DNA from 2 places in the Pseudoalteromonas sp. bablab_jr011 genome. Region 1 is predicted to be linked to the other one. Evidence: predicted binding sites of a transcription regulator. Region 1 holds the regulator's gene; the other holds the start of a gene.
What was found. Region 1 encodes FliA, which starts transcription of late flagellar genes. Its sites were predicted from a motif close to CTAAAGNTNNNNNNNNNNNNGCCGATA; they were not measured.
Positions count from the first base shown of each region.

Region 2: the regulator FliA is predicted to act here: its motif matches at 1,495-1,521, upstream of JIG41_RS18805 (VC2046/SO_2500 family protein).

Region 1 is NZ_JACDWU010000020.1:1,202-12,200, reverse strand. It holds gene flhF (flagellar biosynthesis protein FlhF) at 1-1,376, shown strand, start outside; gene JIG41_RS00515 (MinD/ParA family protein) at 1,369-2,229, shown strand; gene JIG41_RS00510 (RNA polymerase sigma factor FliA) at 2,256-2,966, shown strand; gene cheY (chemotaxis response regulator CheY) at 3,006-3,389, shown strand; gene JIG41_RS00500 (protein phosphatase CheZ) at 3,407-4,174, shown strand; gene JIG41_RS00495 (chemotaxis protein CheA) at 4,190-6,469, shown strand; gene JIG41_RS00490 (chemotaxis response regulator protein-glutamate methylesterase) at 6,545-7,681, shown strand; gene JIG41_RS00485 (flagellar motor protein) at 7,674-8,438, shown strand; gene JIG41_RS00480 (flagellar motor protein MotB) at 8,445-9,404, shown strand; gene JIG41_RS00475 (ParA family protein) at 9,416-10,186, shown strand; gene JIG41_RS00470 (chemotaxis protein CheW) at 10,189-10,935, shown strand; gene JIG41_RS00465 (chemotaxis protein CheW) at 10,957-10,999, shown strand, end outside.
Region 2 is NZ_JACDWU010000302.1:23,619-34,617, forward strand. It holds gene JIG41_RS18785 (ion channel) at 1-110, opposite strand, end outside; gene JIG41_RS18790 (M48 family metallopeptidase) at 209-898, shown strand; tRNA gene JIG41_RS18795 (tRNA-Tyr) at 1,226-1,310, opposite strand; tRNA gene JIG41_RS18800 (tRNA-Tyr) at 1,359-1,443, opposite strand; gene JIG41_RS18805 (VC2046/SO_2500 family protein) at 1,556-2,071, shown strand; gene JIG41_RS18810 (DUF6172 family protein) at 2,230-2,529, shown strand; gene JIG41_RS18815 (YchJ family protein) at 2,701-3,180, opposite strand; gene JIG41_RS18820 (SulA-like leucine-rich domain-containing protein) at 3,221-3,658, opposite strand; gene JIG41_RS18825 (S9 family peptidase) at 3,960-5,885, opposite strand; gene JIG41_RS18830 (ATP-binding cassette domain-containing protein) at 6,033-6,623, shown strand; gene JIG41_RS18835 (DUF6136 family protein) at 6,632-7,717, shown strand; gene fadE (acyl-CoA dehydrogenase FadE) at 7,714-10,170, opposite strand; gene JIG41_RS18845 (class II glutamine amidotransferase) at 10,507-10,999, shown strand, end outside.

The sequences.
Region 1 (10,999 bases):
GTGTTGAAATTGTCGCCGCTGTTGATTATGACAAAGCAGCCCCAAAAGCCGAAGCGAAACCGGTGCCTGCACACACAGCGCCACAACAGTCGCATAATTTCGTAAAACCAGAACCTATGCGCGCTAAACCTGAGCCACAAGCCCAAGTTGCAGACAGCCTACAAGCGTTACTAGAGCGTCAAGCCCCACGCCCTCGTTCGCCAGAGCTTGCTTCAATGTTTAATCATTCTGGTATTGAAACGAGTGAACATTATCAGCCAAAAACACACAGTTTTGCGCCGCAAGAGCAGCCGCAATATTCAGCAAAACCTCGCTATCAAGAGCAAGCAGCACCGCGAGTGCAAACACAAGCACATAGCCTAGGTTTTGATGATGATTTAGACACAGGCTTCGACGATTTAGATTCACCAGCAGAACACAAAACGGCCGCACCCGCAAACCACTCAGAAATGGCGACGATGCGTGAAGAAATGAATGCCATTCGTCAATTACTTGAACATCAAGTGTCTGGTTTGATGCAGCAAGACATGGCGCGTCGTGATCCGACCCGTGCTTGTATGATTGATCGCCTAGCCGGTATGGGCATTGAGCGTGATGTTGCGGAGCAAATGGCGTGTTTTATTCCTGATGACGTTTCGCGTCAACAAGCGTGGCAAGCCTTATTGCAAATGGTTGAAAACCAAATGCATACAACAAATAATGAAATTTTACGTCAAGGCGGTGTGTACGCTTTAGTGGGTCCTACGGGGGTGGGCAAAACCACCACCGTGGCGAAATTGGCAGCCCTTGGAGCACAAAAATATGGTGCAGATAAAGTCGCGCTTATTACAACAGACACTTACCGTATTGGTGCGTATGAGCAGCTAGCCACTTATGGCCGCATTATTGGCTGTGGTGTGAAACAAGTTAAAGACGCAAATGAATTAGCTGAAGTGTTATACCATTTACGCAATAAGCGTCTAGTATTAATAGACACTGCGGGTATGAGTCAACGCGACTTACGCTTAACTGAGCAACTTAATACATTAATGCGCAATCAGCGTGTCGACATTCGCAGTTATTTAGTGTTAAGTGCAACAGCGCAAATTAACGTGCTACAAGAAACCGTTCGCCACTTTAAAAAAGTGCAACTAAGTGGTTGTATCTTCACTAAGTTAGATGAATCACTTAGTTTAGGTGAGATTATTAGTATTGCGATTCAAAATCGCTTGCCAATAGGGTATCTTACTAATGGTCAGCGTGTTCCTGAAGATATTCGCGTTGCGAATGCAGAAAAACTAGTAAAAAAAGCTGAGCAATTATATTTAAAACGAGCAAAAGCACAACATTCACGACGTCAAGCAGTAGCGTCGAACACAGTAGGGATGTATGATTAACACAGTATTAGATCAAGCAAGCGGCCTGCGCAAAATGAATCAAAATAATAATAGTGGCGTTAAAGTTATCGCTGTCACTGGCGGCAAAGGTGGTGTGGGTAAAACGAATGTGTCACTCAATACCGCGATCGCATTAGGTCAGCTGGGAAATCGTGTATTAGTATTAGATGCCGATTTAGGGTTGGCAAATTGTGACGTAATGCTTGGTTTACGTGTCGAGAGAAACTTATCTCATGTTTTATCTGGTGAGTGTGAACTGGATGAAATTCTTGTCGAAGGCCCAGCAGGTATAAAAATTGTGCCAGCGACTTCGGGCTCGCAAAGTATGGTTGAGTTAACACCGTCAGAACATGCGGGGCTTATCCGCGCATTTAGCGAGCTAAATACTGAGTTTGATATTTTAATTGTCGATACCGCTGCGGGTATTTCAGACATGGTATTAAGCTTTTCGCGTGCAGCGCAAGATGTTGTTGTTGTTGTATGTGATGAACCTACCTCAATTACCGACGCTTACGCCCTAATTAAAGTGTTAAGTCGTGAGCATGGCGTTTACAAATTTAAAATAGTTGCCAATATGGTGCGCAGTATGCGTGAAGGGCAAGAATTATTTGCTAAACTCTCAAAAGTAACGGATCGATTCTTAGATGTGTCTATGGAACTTGTCGCAACCATTCCGTATGACGAGAATATGCGCAAATCGACCCGCCGCCAAAAAGTGATTGTGGAGTTATTTCCAAACTCACCAGCCGCTGTGGCATTTAAAACATTAGCAACGAAAGCAGTTAAGTGGCCAATTCCAAATCAACCGTCAGGTCATTTAGAATTTTTTATTGAAAAACTAGTAAACGGTTAACTATGACAACATCGGTGAATAAAGCGATGGGATATCAATCAGCACAGAATTTAAATGCGATTGTTGAAAAACATGCCTCTTTAGTCAAAAAAGTAGCGTGTCATCTAATTGCTCGTTTACCTGCCAGTGTGCAACTCGATGATTTGATTCAGTCAGGTATGATTGGCCTTATAGAAGCGTCGAAAAATTTTGATGCGAGTAAAGGGGCCAGTTTTGAAACATTTGCGGGTATTCGAATTCGAGGGGCTATGCTCGATGAAATCCGTCGAGGTGATTGGGCTCCCCGTTCAGTTCACCGTAATGCACGCCTTGTCGCTGAAACGATTTCGGATTTAGAGAGTATTTTAAACCGCGAGCCAAAAGACACAGAAGTTGCTGAAAAACTTGATATTACACTGGATGAGTACCATCATATTCTACATGATGTAAATTCCAGTAAGGTACTGGGTATAGAGGATTTAGGCGTTGATGAAGACGTCATCACACCTATGGGGCATGATTTAGCACTAGACAAACCGTTTAATAATGTTAAAAATGAACGGTTTAACCAGTCTCTATTGACGGCTATCCAATCGTTACCAGAAAGAGATGCACTCGTTTTGTCTTTGTATTACAACGATGAAATGAACTTAAAAGAAATAGGGCACATACTCGATGTTAGCGAATCGCGTGTGAGTCAAATACATGGTCAGGCGATGATTAAGCTCAAAGCAAAAATCAATGACTGGATTAATTAGTAGTAAGTAAATAAGGTTCAAACCTCACCGGAGGATGTTTTGGATAAAAACATGAAAATTCTTGTTGTTGATGATTTTTCTACAATGAGACGTATCATTAAAAACCTGTTAAGGGATTTAGGTTTTACCAATGTGCAGGAAGCTGATGATGGTTCAACAGCATTGCCGATGTTGCAAAATCAAGAGTTTGATTTTGTTGTAACAGATTGGAATATGCCTGGAATGCAAGGTATTGATCTATTACGCGCAATTCGTGCTGATGATAGCCTTAAACATATCCCCGTGTTAATGGTGACAGCTGAAGCGAAAAAAGAACAAATTGTTGCTGCTGCTCAAGCGGGTGTTAATGGCTATATCGTCAAACCATTCACTGCTGCGACACTGAAAACCAAATTGGAAAAAGTGTTTGAACGTTTAGGTTAATCTAAGGGGAGAGGCTTATGTCAGCACTTGCTGCGCCTCAAATAAGTTTAGAGCAAGCTCGTCAACTTGTTGAGTATCTTGAAAATGGTGAACAAGAGAAAGCTGATAAGCTGATACTTGAAACAGCATCAAAAGAACAATCAGAGTTGTTTGCTGAAGTCGGTAAATTGACACGACAACTTCATGAAGCACTAAAAAACTTCGATCTTGATACTCGACTCACAGATTTAACAACAGAAGCAATCCCAGATGCAAAGCAGCGCTTGAATTATGTTATGGAAATGACTGAAAGCGCGGCCAATAAAACGATGGATGCCGTGGAAGCGAGTTTGCCTATAGCACAACAGCTCGCTGATGAAATTGCCACGATTAAACCAACGTGGGATCGTTTAATGAATCGAGAAATTGAACTCGGTGAATTTAAAACGTTATGCCACAGCTTAGATAAGTTCATGAATAACTCGCACACCAAAACAGATGAGTTACAAGGCTTGATGACCAACGTGCTAATGGCGCAAGATTATCAAGACTTGACGGGGCAGGTAATACGCCGTGTTATCGAATTAGTGCGCGAAGTAGAAGACAGTTTAATCAATCTCTTAACTGTATTCGGCAGTCAAGACGATGGTCAAATAAAACAAGAAAAACAGGCCATAGACAAAGCACCTGCACAAAGCGATACGCTGGCAGGTCCAGAAGGGCCAATTATTGATAAAGAGTCACGCGATGATGTTGTTTCAGGACAAGATGAAGTTGATGACCTATTATCAAGTCTGGGCTTCTAAGAGGAGAGTAGCTGCATGAGCTTTGAAGTCGATGAAGATATTTTACAGGATTTCCTTGTTGAAGCAGGGGAAATTTTAGAGCTTTTGTCGGAGCAATTGGTCGAGCTTGAAAATAATCCAGATGATAAAGACTTACTAAACGCTATTTTTAGAGGCTTTCACACCGTAAAAGGTGGCGCAGGCTTTTTAAGCATGACTGAGCTTGTTGATGCGTGTCATGGTGCTGAAAATGTGTTTGATTTGTTGCGCCAAGGCGTGCGCAGTGTAACTCCAGAACTTATGGATGTTATTTTACAAGCCCTCGATACAATCAATGAAATGTTCGCGACAATTCAAAATCGTGAACAACCAGAGCCAGCAGATCAAGCCCTCTTAGACGTCCTACATAAATTAAGTCAACCACCAACAGCAGAAGAGCTCGCTGGTGAAGACACAACCGTAACAGACGAAGTAGCAGAAGAAGTCACTGTTGAGCCTGAACCGGTTGTTGATACACCCGAAGTTACTGCTGATGTCTCTAGTAATATTGATGACGACGATCCGTTTGCATTTGATATGTTATTTGATGGGGGATTGGGTGATACCCAAGCTCAACCACAAAACATAGATGAAATTACTGAAGATGAATTCGAAAGCTTGCTCGATGAGTTGCACGGTAAAGGCCAAGGGCCTGCATCAATCACATCAGACACCATGAGCAGTGACAGCGATGATATTACCGATGATGAGTTTGACAGCTTATTAGATGAGCTTCACGGCGTTGGCAGTTTTGGTGAAGTAAAAGCCGACAAAATTACCAGCCAAGCTCCCGCTGAGCCAAGCGCTGTGGTCGAGCAAAGCACCCCTGCAGTCAGTAATGAAGGCTCTGATGATGAAATTAGTGATGATGAGTTTGAAGCATTACTTGATGAATTACATGGCAAAGGCAGTGCGCCGCAATCATTAGAGACAGATAAGCCGCAAACGCCAGAAACAACCAAAGTTGAGCCAACAAAACCTGCGGCCCCAGTGGCTGCAAAGGTTGAGCCTGCTAAATCTGCGCCACAACCTGCAACGAGTAAGCCTGCGCCAACTGAAAAAGCGCCCGAGAAACAGGCTGCTGCTGCGGCGAAAAAAGCGCCGCCTCCCCAAGCTGAAACAACCGTGCGTGTTGACACCAAACGGTTAGACCAAATTATGAACATGGTTGGTGAGTTGGTGTTGGTGCGCAATCGCTTAGTGAGCCTTGCAAATAACACCAACAGTGAGGCGATGGGGAAAGCCATTTCGAACCTAGATGTCGTCACGGCAGACTTGCAGGGTGCGGTAATGAAAACCCGCATGCAGCCAATTAAGAAAGTATTTGGTCGTTTCCCGCGTGTTGTTCGTGATTTAGCACGCAGCTTGAAAAAAGATATCAACTTGCTATTGGTCGGTGAAGAAACCGACTTAGATAAAAACTTAGTTGAAGCCCTCGCTGATCCACTTGTTCACTTAGTGCGTAACTCTGTTGACCATGGTATAGAGATGCCTGCGGTGCGCGAAGCGGCCGGTAAGCCTCGTACAGGGACAGTTACGCTTTCAGCATCGCAAGAAGGCGATCATATCCTGCTCACCATTCGTGATGATGGTGCAGGTATGGATCCTGAGAAGCTGAAAAAAATAGCAATAAACAAAGGGGTTATCGATCACGACCAAGCGAGTCGTTTATCGGACACTGAAGCGTATAATTTAATATTTGCACCAGGTTTTTCAACCAAAGAGGAAATCTCAGATATTTCAGGTCGTGGTGTGGGTATGGATGTGGTGAAAACCAAAATCACCCAACTAAATGGCTCTGTGAACATTCAATCTGAGCTAGGTGTTGGAACCATACTTGAGATCAAAGTACCTTTAACACTGGCAATCTTGCCGACTCTGATGGTTATTGTGGGTGAGCAAACTTTTGCTTTACCACTGGCTGGGGTGAGTGAAATTTTCCATCTTGATTTAACAAAGACCAACGTTGTCGATGGGCAACTGACAATTATTGTCCGTAAAAAAGCGATTCCATTATTTTATTTACAACATTGGTTAGTGAAAGGAGCCAATCGCCAAGAGCGTAAAGCAGAAGGTCATGTGGTTATCGTACAGATTGGTACTAAGCAAGTGGGCTTTGTCGTTGACTCGTTAATTGGTCAAGAAGAGGTGGTGATAAAACCTCTCGATGCTTTACTGCAAGGTACACCAGGTATGGCAGGCGCAACAATCACTTCTGATGGTGGCATTGCACTGATTTTAGATGTACCAAGTATGCTAAAACATTACGTTGGCTAATAATAGTTAGGCTCAATAATTTTAAAGTGCAGCTAATATGCTGCACTTTATGGCATAAATAACAAGAGAGTGCTAATGGCAGTCAAAGTATTAGTTGTTGATGATTCAAGCTTTTTTCGTCGCAGAGTAAGCGAAATATTAGAGCAAGACAGCGACATTCAGGTAATAGGGTTTGCTGTAAATGGCCGCGAAGCAGTTGATAAAGCGCGTGAGCTAAAACCAGACGTTATTACAATGGATGTTGAAATGCCGGTACTTGACGGCATTAGTGCTGTTAAAGAAATTATGGCAGCAACGCCTACGCCAATATTAATGTTTTCTTCGTTAACCCGAGATGGTGCAACAGCCACGCTAGATGCACTGGACGCGGGGGCGCTTGATTTCTTGCCTAAAAAGTTTGAAGACATTGCAAGAAACAATGAAGAAGCGATTGCCTTACTACAAAATAAAGTAAAGGAAATAGGGCGTCGCCGTATTTCTCGTTTTACACGTCCTTTGACTTCACCTCGTCCGGCGTCCCCGACACCTGCAACTAGCACGCGAAGCGGCGGCATTGTTCAGCCAGATCGTAGTTTTAGCCGTTCAACTCCCGCAGCGCCTTCGCCGTCGAGTAATGTTAGAGCGTCAGGGAAACAGTACCAAGTTGTTGCAATTGGCACCTCGACAGGTGGCCCCGTTGCGCTGCAAACAATATTAACGCAACTACCTGCTAATTTTCCGCACCCCATATTACTTATTCAACATATGCCGGCTGCATTCACGCCAGCGTTTGCTGCACGTTTAAATGGCCTGTGTAAAATCAATGTGAAAGAAGCACAGCAGGGTGACAGACTGATGCCTGGCACTGCGTATTTAGCACCGGGTGGTCAGCAAATGCTGATAGAGGGACGTGGCTCTGCACGCACACTGCGTGTGTTTGAAGATGACAGTCCGCGTATTACCTATAAACCCAGTGTCGATGTGACATTTGCCAGTGCTGCAAAAGCATTTGGTGGTGATGTATTAGCGGTGGTGCTGACTGGTATGGGGGCTGATGGTCGTGATGGTGCTCGCATGCTGAAGCAAGTGGGAGCCACTATTTGGGCACAAGATGAAAAAACCAGTGTGGTTTATGGTATGCCACAGGCTGTCGCTAATGCGGGTTTAGCCAGTGAAAACCTAGCTCTTAATGATGTTGCTACACGCTTAATACGTGAGACTGGCTGTGGATAAGCTGTCTTTTCTTGGATTAATCATTGCTATTTGTGCCATAACCTTCGGCTACGCGCTTGAGGGAGGGGTTGTTAGTGCTTTGTTCAATGGTCCTGCCTTAATTATTGTACTTGGCGGAACTTTAGGTGCGGTCATGCTGCAAACACCAGGCAGTGTGTTTACTAAAACGCTGAAAATTAGTCACTGGGTGTTTTTTCCGCCTTACCATGACGTGGACGCCGCGATTGAGCAGGTGAAGCGGTGGTCACAAAAAGCGCGTCAAGAAGGGTATTTAGTTTTAGAGTCTGAAGCGCTTGCGCACCCAGACCCCTATGCTGCGAAAGGTTTAAGCTTGCTTGTTGATGGCGCCGGCGAAAATAAGCTCAGAGATACGCTAGAGATTGATTTAATGCTTGAACGCGAACGTCTGTTAGAAGTCAGTCGCGTGTATGAAGCAATGGGCGGCTATAGCCCCACAATTGGCATATTAGGGGCCGTGCTTGGCCTTATTCAGGCAATGCAATTTATTACTGACCCAGAAAAGTTAGGCGCAGGCGTTGCAACGGCGTTTATTGCGACGATTTACGGCGTCGGTTTAGCTAATTTATTGTTCCTGCCAATGGCAAATAAGCTAAAACAACAGATTGAACAAAAAATGCTGTATCACGAATTACTTGCTGAAGGCATTATTGCGATTGCTCAAGGCGAGAGCCCACTCAATATTGAACTTAAACTTGAGGCGTACCGTGTTGAACGTCCAAGCTTAGTCAGTGAGTAAGTTTTTATGATGCGCCGTCGTATGCGTCATACCACTCAAAAAAGCCAGCACACAGAGCGCTGGTTAGTCTCTTATGCGGACTACATGACTATCATGTTCGCTTTTTTTGTTGTTATGTACGCTATCGCTATTAGCAAGAATGAAGATTTTCAAGTTTTGTCTGATTCGCTTGAGCAGGTGTTTGAAAAGTCAGCTCGCAAACAGGAGCAGGCAGGTACAGGCGTCAATGGGACGGGTATTTTAACTGACCGTGTGACCCCTGAAAACGACATTTTGTACGGTGAAAGTATACGTAAAGATGAGCAAGGCCCCGAGTTACTCGACGGTCAAAGTGAAACCAGCAATATAGATAAAAAGCACTTAGGTAAACCCCTTGATAGCTTGCTTACCAAGTTACAATCGGCATTAATCGATGAAATTCGGGATGGTGAGGCTAGTTTAGAGCTTCATCAAGATTGGCTTATCATAGAATTGAGCTCAGGCATGTTATTTTCATCGGGTAGCGCAGTTGCACAACAACGAGCAAAGGAAGTGGTTGCTCTAGTTAAAGAGATTATTGCCCCTGTTGATAACTATATTCGCGTTAGAGGCTACACGGATAATGAAGGTATCCGTAATGAAATGTTTCGTTCTAACTGGGAGTTATCTGTTGCACGTGCCACGTCTATACTTGTTGAGCTTGAAAGTTTAGGAATTAACCCTGCACGAATGGCAATTGAAGGGTATGGCCAGTATTCACCGTTTGCCAGTAATGATACAGCACAAGGTCGAGCCGAAAATCGTAAAGTCGTGGTGGCATTATCTAAATACGGTTTACCGCCAGAGCCAAAGCAAAATAATGATCAACCAATGGATGTCGCACCTGAAGAGCCTGCTGAAATTGAGTTGCCAAGCAATGATAACACCATTAAAGTGATTCAATTACCCCATGGTGGGATTCGAATTACCACGCGCAATGAACAATAATAAGGTGTGATGTGAAAATTTGGACAGTAGCGAATCAAAAAGGTGGAGTAGGGAAGACAACAACAGCTGTTAGTCTTGCTGGTATTCTAGCATTACAAGGAAAGCGCGTTTTACTCATAGACACCGATCCGCATGCGTCACTTACTTATTATTTTGGCATTGATTCAGAAGAGCTGGAAGTCAGTGTTTATGATATTTTTGCCCGCGGCAATAGTATGGCAAGTGAAGAAATTTTACAGGCGCTGTGCCCTTCAACGCTTGAAAACCTTGATATAATGCCCGCGACCATGGCCATAGCAACGCTTGATAGAAGCATGGGCAACAAAAATGGCATGGGCCTTATTTTAAAAAAAGCACTGGCTAAAATTAGTGAGCATTATGACTACGCTATCATTGACTGCCCGCCAGTCCTTGGGGTGCTAATGGTTAATGCATTAGCTGCCAGTGAGCGAATTTTGGTTCCTGTGCAAACTGAATTCTTGGCATTGAAAGGGCTTGATAGAATGATGCGTACTATGGAGTTAATGCAAACTTCACAGTCGAAAAAATACCAATATACAATTATCCCTACTATGTACGACAAGCGGACTAAAGCATCACTTGAAGCCTATAAAACGTTGCAGGATAATTACAAAGACAATGTTTGGTCTGGTGTAGTGCCGGTGGATACAAAATTTAGAGATGCGAGTTTGGCACAACAAGTGCCGATTCAATTTTGCCCGCGTTCACGCGGGGTTTTTGCATATCGTGCGTTACTTGATTTCTTAATTGCACAAGGTTAACGATGAGTAAGCATTTATTTGCCAATGAAAAAGTGATGACCCAATACTTGGGTGCCTTGCTGTGCGAAGATGAACCTGCTGAACAAAATCTAGAGCCTGTTGCAAAATTACTGGAGCAAGTAAAACAACCAAAAGTAGACATTGCTCCGCCAGAAGCGGCACCTGAACCCGAAATACCCCTAGTTGAACCGACTAAAGAGCTTGAGAAAACCGAGAACCAAGCTAATATCAAAGATATAGTCGAGAAGTCTAGCAATGACATTGCAGCTAAAACGTCATCTGAACGTCAAGAAGACTATTTTGATGGTGAGTTTCAGGCTTTATTTTTTGAGGTGGCAGGGTTAACCCTTGCAGTGCCGTTAAAAGCATTAGGCGGTATCCATCAGCTTGCAGAGGTAAACCAATTATTTGGTAAGCCTAAGTGGTTTAAAGGGGTCATGCTTAACCGCGATGAAAAACTGAATGTGGTAGACACCGCTCGCTGGGTTATGCCTGAAAAGTATAATGAAAAGCTAGAACAATCACTAGATTATCAGTATTTAATCACCTTAGGTGATAGCCAATGGGGATTGTTGGCTGAAAAGCTCGTAAATAATATTACGCTTCGCAAAGAAGATGTAAAATGGCGAGCAAAATCAGGTAAGCGGCCTTGGCTTGCTGGGGTTATCAAAGAAAAAATGTGTGCCTTGATTGATGTTGAAAATTTATATCAATTGCTAGAGCAAGGCTTAGACAGCCGTGAGCAGTAACTATTATTACGGAGTAATAGCATGAGTGAAGAAAGACTACTGTCAGCGAATAAAAATGCTGATA
Region 2 (10,999 bases), on a different contig from region 1:
GATTTATCAAATTTATTATCATGCCAAAAGCAATACCCAGAACCCATATCGGTTTCTTGACACGTGTTACCTGTTGGTGAAATGTAGCTACAACACGGTTTATCAGGCATAAGAATAAAAACTTATTTATGAGTCATCTTTATAGATTAGCAGGTATTTTACGGGGTAAAATATAATACAAAGATTTTATTAATTACATTGGCTTATTTTGTTTGAGTACACGTTAAAACGCAGTAAACGTAGAAAAACTGTCGCGATTAAAGTCGCCGAGCAGCAGTTGACTGTGTATGCACCTCACTTTGTCCCGCGTAAAGATATTGAAGCGTGGTTAAAAACAAAGCAGCATTGGGTTGCAGAGCAAGTTACTAAACAATCATTACACGCTGAGCAGTGTCAATTTCCCATTAAAAATTCGCAAATCAAGCTATTTGATCAGGTAATTCCCCTTGTATTTAAGCAAGAAAATTGCAGCCAATGGTATCAAGACACTGATACTCATGAATTAACCCTTGCTATTTCACCGCGCGTTAAACTCACAGACGCAAAGTATCTTGCATTGATGGAAGAGTTTTTACATGACAAGTTAGAAACCTACCTTGAGATGCGTATACAAAACTACTGTATTCAAATGAGAGAAGCGTTACCAACACGTCTTAAAATTCAACATTACAAGCGGCGATGGGGCAGTTGTAATCGCCAAAGAGAGTTAACCTTTAATTTGCACTTAGCCAGTGCGCCCCTATGGGTTATTGATTATGTTGTTGTTCATGAACTTGCGCATTTAAAGCATATGGATCACAGTGCGGCATTTTGGCAACGGGTGAGTGAGTTTTATCCCGAACATAAAAAAGCAAGCAATTGGCTGAAAGTGAATGGTCCATTTTTACGCTGGCTCTAATACTAATCCGCAAAAATACTTAATCATTTTGAGTGATTAAACCAGTCGCTACCTGCGTTAAAAATGTCTGATTTACGACTGCATGGATGCAGGAGGTAGAGCAATGCAGGAGCAATTGCCGAGAACAACTAAATAACTAAATAACTAAATTTTTGCCTTGTTATCAACGCGGTTTTATTGCCTCAAAATAGACCACTTAATTAAACGGAATAGTATAACAAAAGGATAATTCAATTGAAATAGCTGTATTTTTAGTTTAACGATTTAGGAAAAGAGAAGTAAATAATAAGATGAAAAATAGAATAGTGAATTAGCAGAGAAGGAAAGTGGTGGAGGGAGCTGGATTCGAACCAGCGAAGGCTGAGCCGTCAGATTTACAGTCTGATCCCTTTGGCCGCTCGGGAACCCCTCCACACTAATTTTTATTGCATTTGGCCCCACTTAACTGAGCGTAGAAAAGTGGTGGAGGGAGCTGGATTCGAACCAGCGAAGGCTGAGCCGTCAGATTTACAGTCTGATCCCTTTGGCCGCTCGGGAACCCCTCCAATGCAACGGCGCTGATAATAGCAAACTGGCTCTTTAAGTAAAGAAAAAAACTAAAGAAAAATAGATTAATGCCGATAACTGGTTAATCTTGAAACTATTCGGCCAAAGTCTATGCAAATTGATGGTTTGTTGCTCAACGAGAGTCAACTTGATAATCGTCTTAACAAAAGTGTTCATGAACACCGCCAAGGTGAGTTTGCCTTATTATTGGCGATGCTGTCTCATGATGCGCTTGATTTTAGCCAGTTTCATTTACCGAAAACAGAATTAACCGATACTCAGAGTTCAGAACACGTACTCAGAAATGAGTTAGGGGCAGGCCCAAAACAACCATTAGCGCCTGAACAATATGATATGTTAATCGGGCAGAATAATGGGCTGCGACTTTTAGAAGGTGGCTTGTCAGATATTCGCCTACGTAATTGCCTCAGTCCTGAGCCGCTTGCTATCCGCGATGATAAAAATCATGTGCCGTTAGAAGTCATCGATAACTGTGAGCCAGCAGTCAGAAAACGCTATTACGATAAAAACGCACCCACAGAGCGTATGCAAATGGATGCAGCTGCGTTTTATGACAGCTTAACGGACGAGGCGATTCATCAGCCTTTGCAATTGGCAACTGCTTAATTAATTGAAATTGTCATACTCGCCTTGTACGCTACACTTACAAAGATAGGTAAATTGGTGCAAATCAGTAAAAAGTACAGCTAATTTTTTATGTGCTTGTTATAATGCGCCCAAATGGCTTTATGCCATTATCATTGAACCAAGTTATTAGGACTATAATGAAGAAAACATTCACGCTTAACCATGAGAAAATTAAATACCCTCGCATGGTTGATGCAGCTAAGCACGAAGTGAAGAAGTATTTAAAACGTGAGCGTAATAAAACTCTCCCAGAAGATGCCGATTACTGGGCATTTGATTGTAAATTTGGAGAGTCAGCTGACGACGCGAAAGTCGTTCATGTGGCGGAAATTAATAAATGCATTAGCGATATTGAAGCAAAAGGGCTTACATCGTTTTATGTCGAGATTCTAGCGCGTCCAGCACAACGCCAGTTACAAGAATTTGACGAAGAATAGTCGTTATAATTCATAGAATTTAAGAATGGGCCTTGAGGCCCATTTTTATTGTCTGAAATACAATGACATTATTGTGTGTTGATTTATATCACATGCCCACCACGCAACGGCTTTCCCTACAATGGCTAGTCAAGGTTTAGATTGGCTATATAAAAAGTGAATAGCCGTGATTTAAATTGCGTGACACTTTTTATATTTTTTGCCGCTACCGCAAGGGCATTCATCATTACGGCCAATTTTAATATCAGCAACGGGCGTTATTTCACCATCAAGGTAACGCCATAGTCCATCTTCTTTAATAAAACGCGATTTCTCGTGTAACTCACAATACAAGTTTTGGTAAAAGTAATTTGCTTTAAATTCTACAAAACCTTCTTGCTCGTTATATTCAGTATCTAAAACGCTTAGCTTGGTAAAACGACAGCTATTAGCAAAATCTTTGATTTCGCTAACAGGGTTAGCGGTTTGTTGGCTTTGTGCGTATGTTGTAAAGACATATTTTGCATCTTTTAAGGCATAAGCACTAAAGCGAGAACGCATAAGTTGTTCCGGCGTTTGCGCTTGGCTATCGCCTGCGTGCAAAGGTTGGCAGCAAAGCGAGAAATCTTGTTTGCTGCCACAAGGACAAAGGGAGTGTGTGAGTGATGTCATAACAACTTACCTAAAACAATAAATTGCTATTTTAGCAAGCCTATTGTGGCTGCGGTACTAAATTGTTTAATGGGTTGCTTTTGGTGAAGCAGTAAAACTTTGCAGATGCATGTTCTAAATTAAGAGTCATAGAATCTAGTTGATTGTTGCTGACAATATCTGTCCAGGTGATCACTGCGGCAAAGTTACCGTTGTGCAGCGCCGAACTTAACACATATTCAAGATTCACAAGGTGCTTTTGTCTGATCACTAACAGTTTACTGGTGTCGATTGAACATGAATCGAGTAATGCTTTACTTGGCACATGATCAGGTGCAATTAACAATGTCCACGCACTTTGGCTGTTATAGTGATGTAATACCTTTAATAGCTCAAATGTTGCTGAAATTTCGTCTTCAATTTGAATTAAATTAACCGACGCTTTGTCGTTATCTTGTTGATAGCTTTTAACGGTTCTTAAGGTAATTGGCTGTAACATAACTTTCACTCACTGGTTGTTTATACAGTATGTGTATACAGTAGTTTATACAGTGTTTTTGCGCAAGTGTTTTTTTGCTATTTTTTTAACCAATTATTCAGTTTTTAATAATTTTAAAAAATTAAATCTTTAAAAACAATTGGTTATTTTGTTTCTTTGCAGTGTGATATTTTGTTAAAAATGGATGAAATAATATATACAGTGTTTTATATCGAAGTTTATACAGTAGTTTGTATGCAGGATATTTGAGGTTTATACAGGTGTTTTGATAAAGAAGCCGGTGTACACCGGCTTCTAAAATTTAGTTTTTCAAGTACGTATTTAAAAACTCAAGGTACGCGTTTGATGCTTTGATACGGTTTTCTTTTTTAGTAAAACCATGACCTTCGTCATCGAACAACACGTATTCTACGGGGACACCATTCGCTTTTACTGCGGCAACAAGCTCATCACTCTCAACTTGCAATACACGAGGGTCGTTTGCACCTTGAATAACCATCAGTGGTTTCGTAATGTTTTTAGCATGGAAGAGGGGAGATATCGCTCGATGGCGTTCGCCATCAGTTGCAGGGTCACCCATTTCATCGTACAGCGCTTTTTTAAAGCTTTCCCACCAAGGTGGTATAGAGTTTAATGTTCTTACCCAGTTAGTTACGCCAAAAATATTAATACCTACTTTAAATTCTTCAGGTTCGAAAGCCAGCGCCGCTGCCGTCATAAAGCCACCGTAACTGCCACCCATAATGCCAATTTTATCAGCATCAACCCAGTCTAAGCTCTGTAAGTGCTTTTTCCCGTAGACAATATCTTGCAAATCGTCTGTACCATGCTTTTTATCATCTAAATGGAAAAAAGTTTTACCATAGCCAGAGCTACCGCGATTGTTTACAGCAAATATAGCATAGCCATGATTAACTAAGTTCTGCTGCATTGCGCTGTAACCTGTGCGGCTCTGGCCGCCCGGACCACCATGCACCCACACTAGAGCAGGCACTTTATTATTACTATTAGCCTGTTTGGGCTTATATAAAACGCCAGGGATTTCTAAACCGTCAAAGCTTTTAAAACGCACAATCGTGCTTTCAACGAGATCATTTTGATCAATTGCATCGCTTAAAGTATGGGTCAGTTTTTTTGCTTTCGTTTCGCCTAATTGCCAAACAAATAAGTTACTTGGCGAGGTATCTGAATTTAGGTAAAACGCCATGCTCTTTTCATCAGCTGAAAAGCTTACACCACGTAAATTGCCCGGGGGCAAGGCAGGCATATCGATTTGTTTATTGGTTTTTGTGTCAATGATTGTCACTTTAGTACTGGCATCAGCATTAACCCCACTTACTTGGTAACGCCCTGATTTTGAGAAGTAAATAAAGCTGACATCCCAGTCATCTTTTAGGGCGGGGCTGTGCTCACCTGTCGTTAAGTCATAGCGCCAAACCTGTGAAAATTCACCTTTTGCATCGGTCGAGTAATACAGAGACTTGCTGTCTTTTGAGAATGTTTCAGGGCCATATTGCGCTTCATTATCATGACGAGTGATTAGCTCAGGTTTGAGCGTTTTTTTCATTGTATCGAGAATGAACACATCACTGTCTTTATTAGAGTTATTTTTTGATAAGGCAATAAAGCGGCCATCAGGGCTAATCGCCCCGACATCTAGACCAAGAGTATTTTGATAAACAGGTGTTATTTCATAGCGTGAACTGTCTACGCGATATAAATCCATAAACTTAGGATCGCGTTGATTACTCGTTATAAAAAAGTGTTTGCCATCGTCTGTAAAGCCCGCAAAGCTGGCACGAGTTTCATCGCCAGGAGTCAGGTCTTTGACAGTGCCGTCTGTCTCACGTACATAAATATGATAGCGCTCGTTCCCGCCTGAGTCCTTGGTAAATAATACGCGCTCATCGTTTGGAAAATAGCGAACAGCATAGGTGCTGTCTTCAAAGTTTGTTAAACGTTTTTTGTTCGCTGTTTTAATATCAATTTCGTAGAGGCTATAGATGCCGCTTTCATCACTGCTAACAAGGATTTTGTCACCTTTAGGTGAAAAGCTGCTGCCCATAATTGAAGTGGTATCAAAAAATGTTTCAGCGTCATACTGTTTAATAGTGTGTTCTTGTTGCTGACTAATTGCGCTGGTGGTCGTTTGGTTTGATTGTGAACATCCTGCTAATGCAAGGCTTAATGCACACGCAATAGTTGCTAGTTGAAAACTCGGTTTCATTTTAATTATTCCTTATTATTTTTCCGTTATTGAGTCTTACTTGTTCAATATATAAACGCAAGTTTTGCAGCTAAATAATTGTTACAAAGCATGTAACTTTTTAGGGACATTGCTGTGTTACAATTTAAATTTCGCAAAGGAATGGCAATGATAGAAATAAAAAATCTCAATAAGCGTTTTGCTACAGCAACCGTGTTCGAAAATTATAATAAGCAATTTAACAGTAAGAAAATGTGCTTACAGGCGAGCAATGGGAGTGGCAAAACCACGTTACTGATGATAATTGCTGGCCTTGAAAAATCACAGTCGGGGCAAATAATGTATGCTAATAAACAGCATAGTTCACCACAAAAGTATGTGGCTATTGCCAGCGATCGCATTTGTTTACCTGATTTTTTAACGGCTCAGCAAATTATTCAACTGACCTGTAAAGCCTTAAATGTGCCTGCGCCAATTGACCTTATTAACGGATTTAAGTTCAGCGAACACTTACACACCCGTTTTAGTGCATTATCGACAGGCAATCAAAAAAAATGCCAGCTTATAATCACGTTTATGAAGCGGGCGCCTTATTTGCTTTTAGATGAGCCGAGTGCAGCACTTGACCAAGCAAGTATCCATTATTTACTAAATTTGCTTGATAACTATTTAAGTGATAAACCCGATGGGCAAATCATTTTAACCAGCCACGAGCCAGATGTGTTTTTACACCAAGGCTTTGAGTGTACGCCATTATGATAGAGAGCTTGTCACGTTATAATGCATTAATGAGCTACCGCTATTTAGCATATACAACTGCACTTAAGAACTTACTGGCGCAGCTTAAAAACTTTGGTTTGTTGTTTGCGTTAGTGCTTGGGCCTGCGGTTTTAGGCATCGCGCTGTTGTTATTTTTGGGGCTGGGTAAAATTGTAGACAGCCATGAACATGCCCGTTTTAGCGCCCAGTTAGCTTTGCTCTATCTGGCACTGCAAGCCGTTATGTTATGGGCTGTTGCTCCTGCTATAACAAACTCAGAAAATAGAGCCTTTCAAGCACATATCTTTAAGCCTGCTTGGCTAATTTTAATCGACTGTAAGCTTTTACTACTCAGTAATGTGTGGTTAATGGCAAGCTTATTGATAGCCGTTGACCTTCGTCTTCAGCAATGGTTGCAGGTTCCTCATTTTATTCTATTTATGCTGTTGCAGTGGCTGTGCGGTTTAATGGTAATTTATAGACCTTATTCGCTATTTTATGGTTTTTTAGCGTGTAGTATTCTGGTTCTTTTACCGTTTAGTTTAGATTCCTTACACTACCATAGCGGCTTTTTAATTGGTTTTATGGGGAGTTTATTTTTTCCTAACATGAACCTCAGTCACAAACGTGTGGTTAGTTCACTCACTTCATTTTGGATTAGTTACTTTTTGGAGCACAGCTGGAGTGTAATTTGGCGAAGTGCTTTGTTTACTGCAAGCCTATTAGCCGCAGTGCAACTAGTTGAAATTCGTAGCGACTTTAATCATGCGATACAGGTTATGGTGTTGGCAAACTGTGTATTACTAAGTAGTTCATTACAGTTTGATTGCTTTGCAGTGCTTCAAAAATACCGAATGTTTTTTCAAACAAATGGTCAGTACAGACGGTTTTATTTAAGTCATTTTATACCCAGTTTACTGTTTTATGGTGCAGCGACATTGGCGGCAATGCTTTTGTTAAATGTTTTACAATGGCCGCTGGTGGCTTTGGCTGCTGTGTGGTGCTTTTTACAGCAGCTTTTAGCGCAAAAAAAACCAGCGCATTTTGCGCTGGTTTGGTGTGTTATAACAATTGGAATAGCGTTAATTGCTTAAGCTGCATCAGCTTTGCTGTTATTTCCGCTACGTGCAGCTTTACCTGCAACGAGGTCAGCTGGGTCAAAATCGTCTACGTTAATTACATCGAGACGAGCTTTTTCAACAGCAGCTAATTTATCAGCTTCGGCTTGGCTTAAAATGCCTGCTTCAAGGCCCATTTGTGCCACTTTATCAAGTTGGAAGAAAGGCAGTTTTACACCTTTTTCGCGGCATACTTTATCAAATAATGGTTCAACTTCTAGTACGTCTTTAAGCGTTTGCTCTTGACGGCCCACTAAGTTAAGTGGCTCATTTTTAAGGTATACATAACTTGCTAAACGGTTACGTGTTTCGCTAGGTACTTGTAATAAGTGTGCGAGTTTGTGCTCAAGCTTATCTGTTGGCTTGCGTACTGGGCGACCAAATGGGAATAACATGATTTTAAGCATCGCACGAAGCGCAGCAGACGGCATGTTATTAATTAAGTCAGCCAGTGCACGTTGGCAGTGATAAAGGTGATCTTGGCAGCTCCATTGAACAAGCGCAAAATCTTCTTTTTTACGGCCTTCGTCGTTGTAACGTTTAAGTGTTGCAGACACTAGGTATAAGTAGCTTAGTAAGTCACCTAAACGTGCTGAGATACGCTCTTTACGTTTTAATGAGCCACCAAACACAGCCATGCTGATGTCAGACATTAATGCAAGTGAAGCACTAAAACGTGACGCTACGCGGTAAAACTCTGCGGTTTCATCTTTGTACGGCGTACTTGTAAAGCGCGCACCGGTGAATGCTAACCACTTAGTACGTACTAGGTTCGAAATGGTAAAACCAATATGACCCATAAGTGCTTTGTCGAATACTGCAAGTGCTTCTTCGCGGTCTTCAATCGAGCATGCACCTAGTTCAGTAAGTACGAACGGATGACAACGAATTGCACCTTGACCATAAATGATCATGTTACGCGTAAGAATGTTTGCACCTTCAACTGTTATTGCAATTGGCGCACCTTGGTAACCACGGCCTAAATAATTGTTTGGACCAAGCATAATGCCTTTACCACCGTGAACATCCATGCCGTGAATGGTTGCTTCACGCATTTGTTCTGTTAAGTGGTATTTAATGATAGCTGATACCACTGACGGCTTTTCACCAAGGTCAACGGCACCGGTCGACATGCTGACTGCGGCATCAGAGCTGTAGGCATAACCTGCAAGTTTTGCGAGTGACTCTTCAACCCCTTCCATTTGACCGATAGGTAAACGGAATTGACGACGAATGCGGCTGTATGAACCAGTAGCAAGTGCGATGGTTTTAATTCCACCCGTTGAATTAGACGGCAAGGTGATTGCGCGGCCTACCGATAAGCATTCAACCAACATACGCCAGCCTTGGCCAGCCATTTTAGGGCCACCAATGATGTAATCTAGTGGAACGAAAATATCTTTACCGCGAGTAGGACCATTTTGGAATGGAACATTTAGCGGGAAGTGACGACGACCAATTTCAACCCCAGGGGTGTCTGTTGGGATGAGCGCACAAGTAATACCTGGCTCTTTGTCATCACCTAATAAACCGTCTGGATCTTGTAATTTAAAAGCAAGACCAAGCACTGTCGCAACAGGTGCAAGGGTAATGTAACGTTTATTCCATGTTAGGCTAATACCTACCACTTCTTCACCATTCCACTGACCTTTACATACGACACCGTAATCAGGAATAGCACTCGCGTCTGAACCGGCTTCAGGTGAGGTTAGGGCGAAACATGGAATTTCTTGACCACTTGCTAAGCGTGGTAAGTAATGATCTTTTTGCTCTTTAGTACCATAGTGCTGAAGCAGCTCACCTGGACCTAACGAGTTAGGCACACCAACAATTGAAGAAAGTAGTGTTGATTTACTCGTAAGCTTTTGCAGTACGCATGATTGTGCAAACGCAGAAAACTCTAAACCGCCGTATTCTTTTTTGATGATCATGGCAAAGAATTTATTATCTTTTAGATATTGCCAAACATCTTGTGGTAAATCGGTTAATTCATGAGTTGCGTGCCAATCATCAAGCATGCCACATACTTCTTCAACAGGACCATCAATAAAGGCTTGCTCTTCAATGGTTAGTTTGGGTACTGGGTATTGATGTAATTTATTCCAGTCAGGACGGCCGCAGAATAGATCTGCTTCCCACCATGTTGTACCGGCATCGATTGCTGATTTTTCTGTATCCGACATTGTCGGAGTGACTTTTTTAAATGCAGCAAAAATAGGCTTGATAATGTATTGTTGACGAATGCTAGTCACAGAAAGTGGCACAGCAATTAATAAGAATAGTAGCCAACTAATTGCGCCAAACGCGCCAGCAAAAGTGCCAACAAGTAATGTCGCAATGGCAATACCTAAGCAGGTATTCCAGCTTGCTCTGTGGTAACTCGCAATACTAAGCAGCACGAGTAAACCAAGTAAAAATAAGAGAGTCATTGATTATTCCTTAATAGAGGTCAGACCACCTCTCTTAGAGTAGCGCTAGAAACGCTAATTATCAAGAGGGGGACACGGATAAAACTAATTTTACCTGTTCATTTTTTTACAGTGTAAACCATGATGAGCAGACAACCAGATTGGCGTTTAGGTTTATTATTGCGATTTAATAAATAATAATGTTGATAAAAGTAAAAATTTAGCGTGTTCAACCAGATAGTTAATAAAATACAAATAGGGTAGTTGCTAATAGTGTCGCTATGTTTAACAATAACTGCTGGCACAGCTTCGCTATTAATGCCATTCCTTCATTTAGTTTTATAGGTAAAGAGTTCTATGTGTGAGTTGCTTGGCATGTCTGCCAATGTACCAACGGATATTTGTTTTAGTTTTTCAGGCTTATTAGAACGTGGCGGTAACACCGGACCACATAAAGATGGCTGGGGCATTACTTTTTATGAAGGAAAAGGCTGCCGTACGTTTAAAGATCCTGAGCCAAGCTGCCAATCTGAGATTGCGAAGCTTGTTAAAGCGTATCCTATAAAGAGTATTTCGGTTATTAGTCATATTCGTCAGGGCAATCGTGGCCGCGTGTGTCTTGAAAATACACACCCATTCACGCGTGAATTATGGGGCCGCGAAATTACTTACGCACATAATGGTCAGTTGTCTAATTATCATGACTTAAAGCCTGATTACTATCGGCCAGTTGGCAACACCGACAGTGAACTGGCTTTTTGCTGGCTACTCGATAAAATTCGTGAAAAGTACCCTAAGCGCCCATCCAACATGGCGTCGGTTTTCCGTTATGCCGCAAAACTCGCCCATA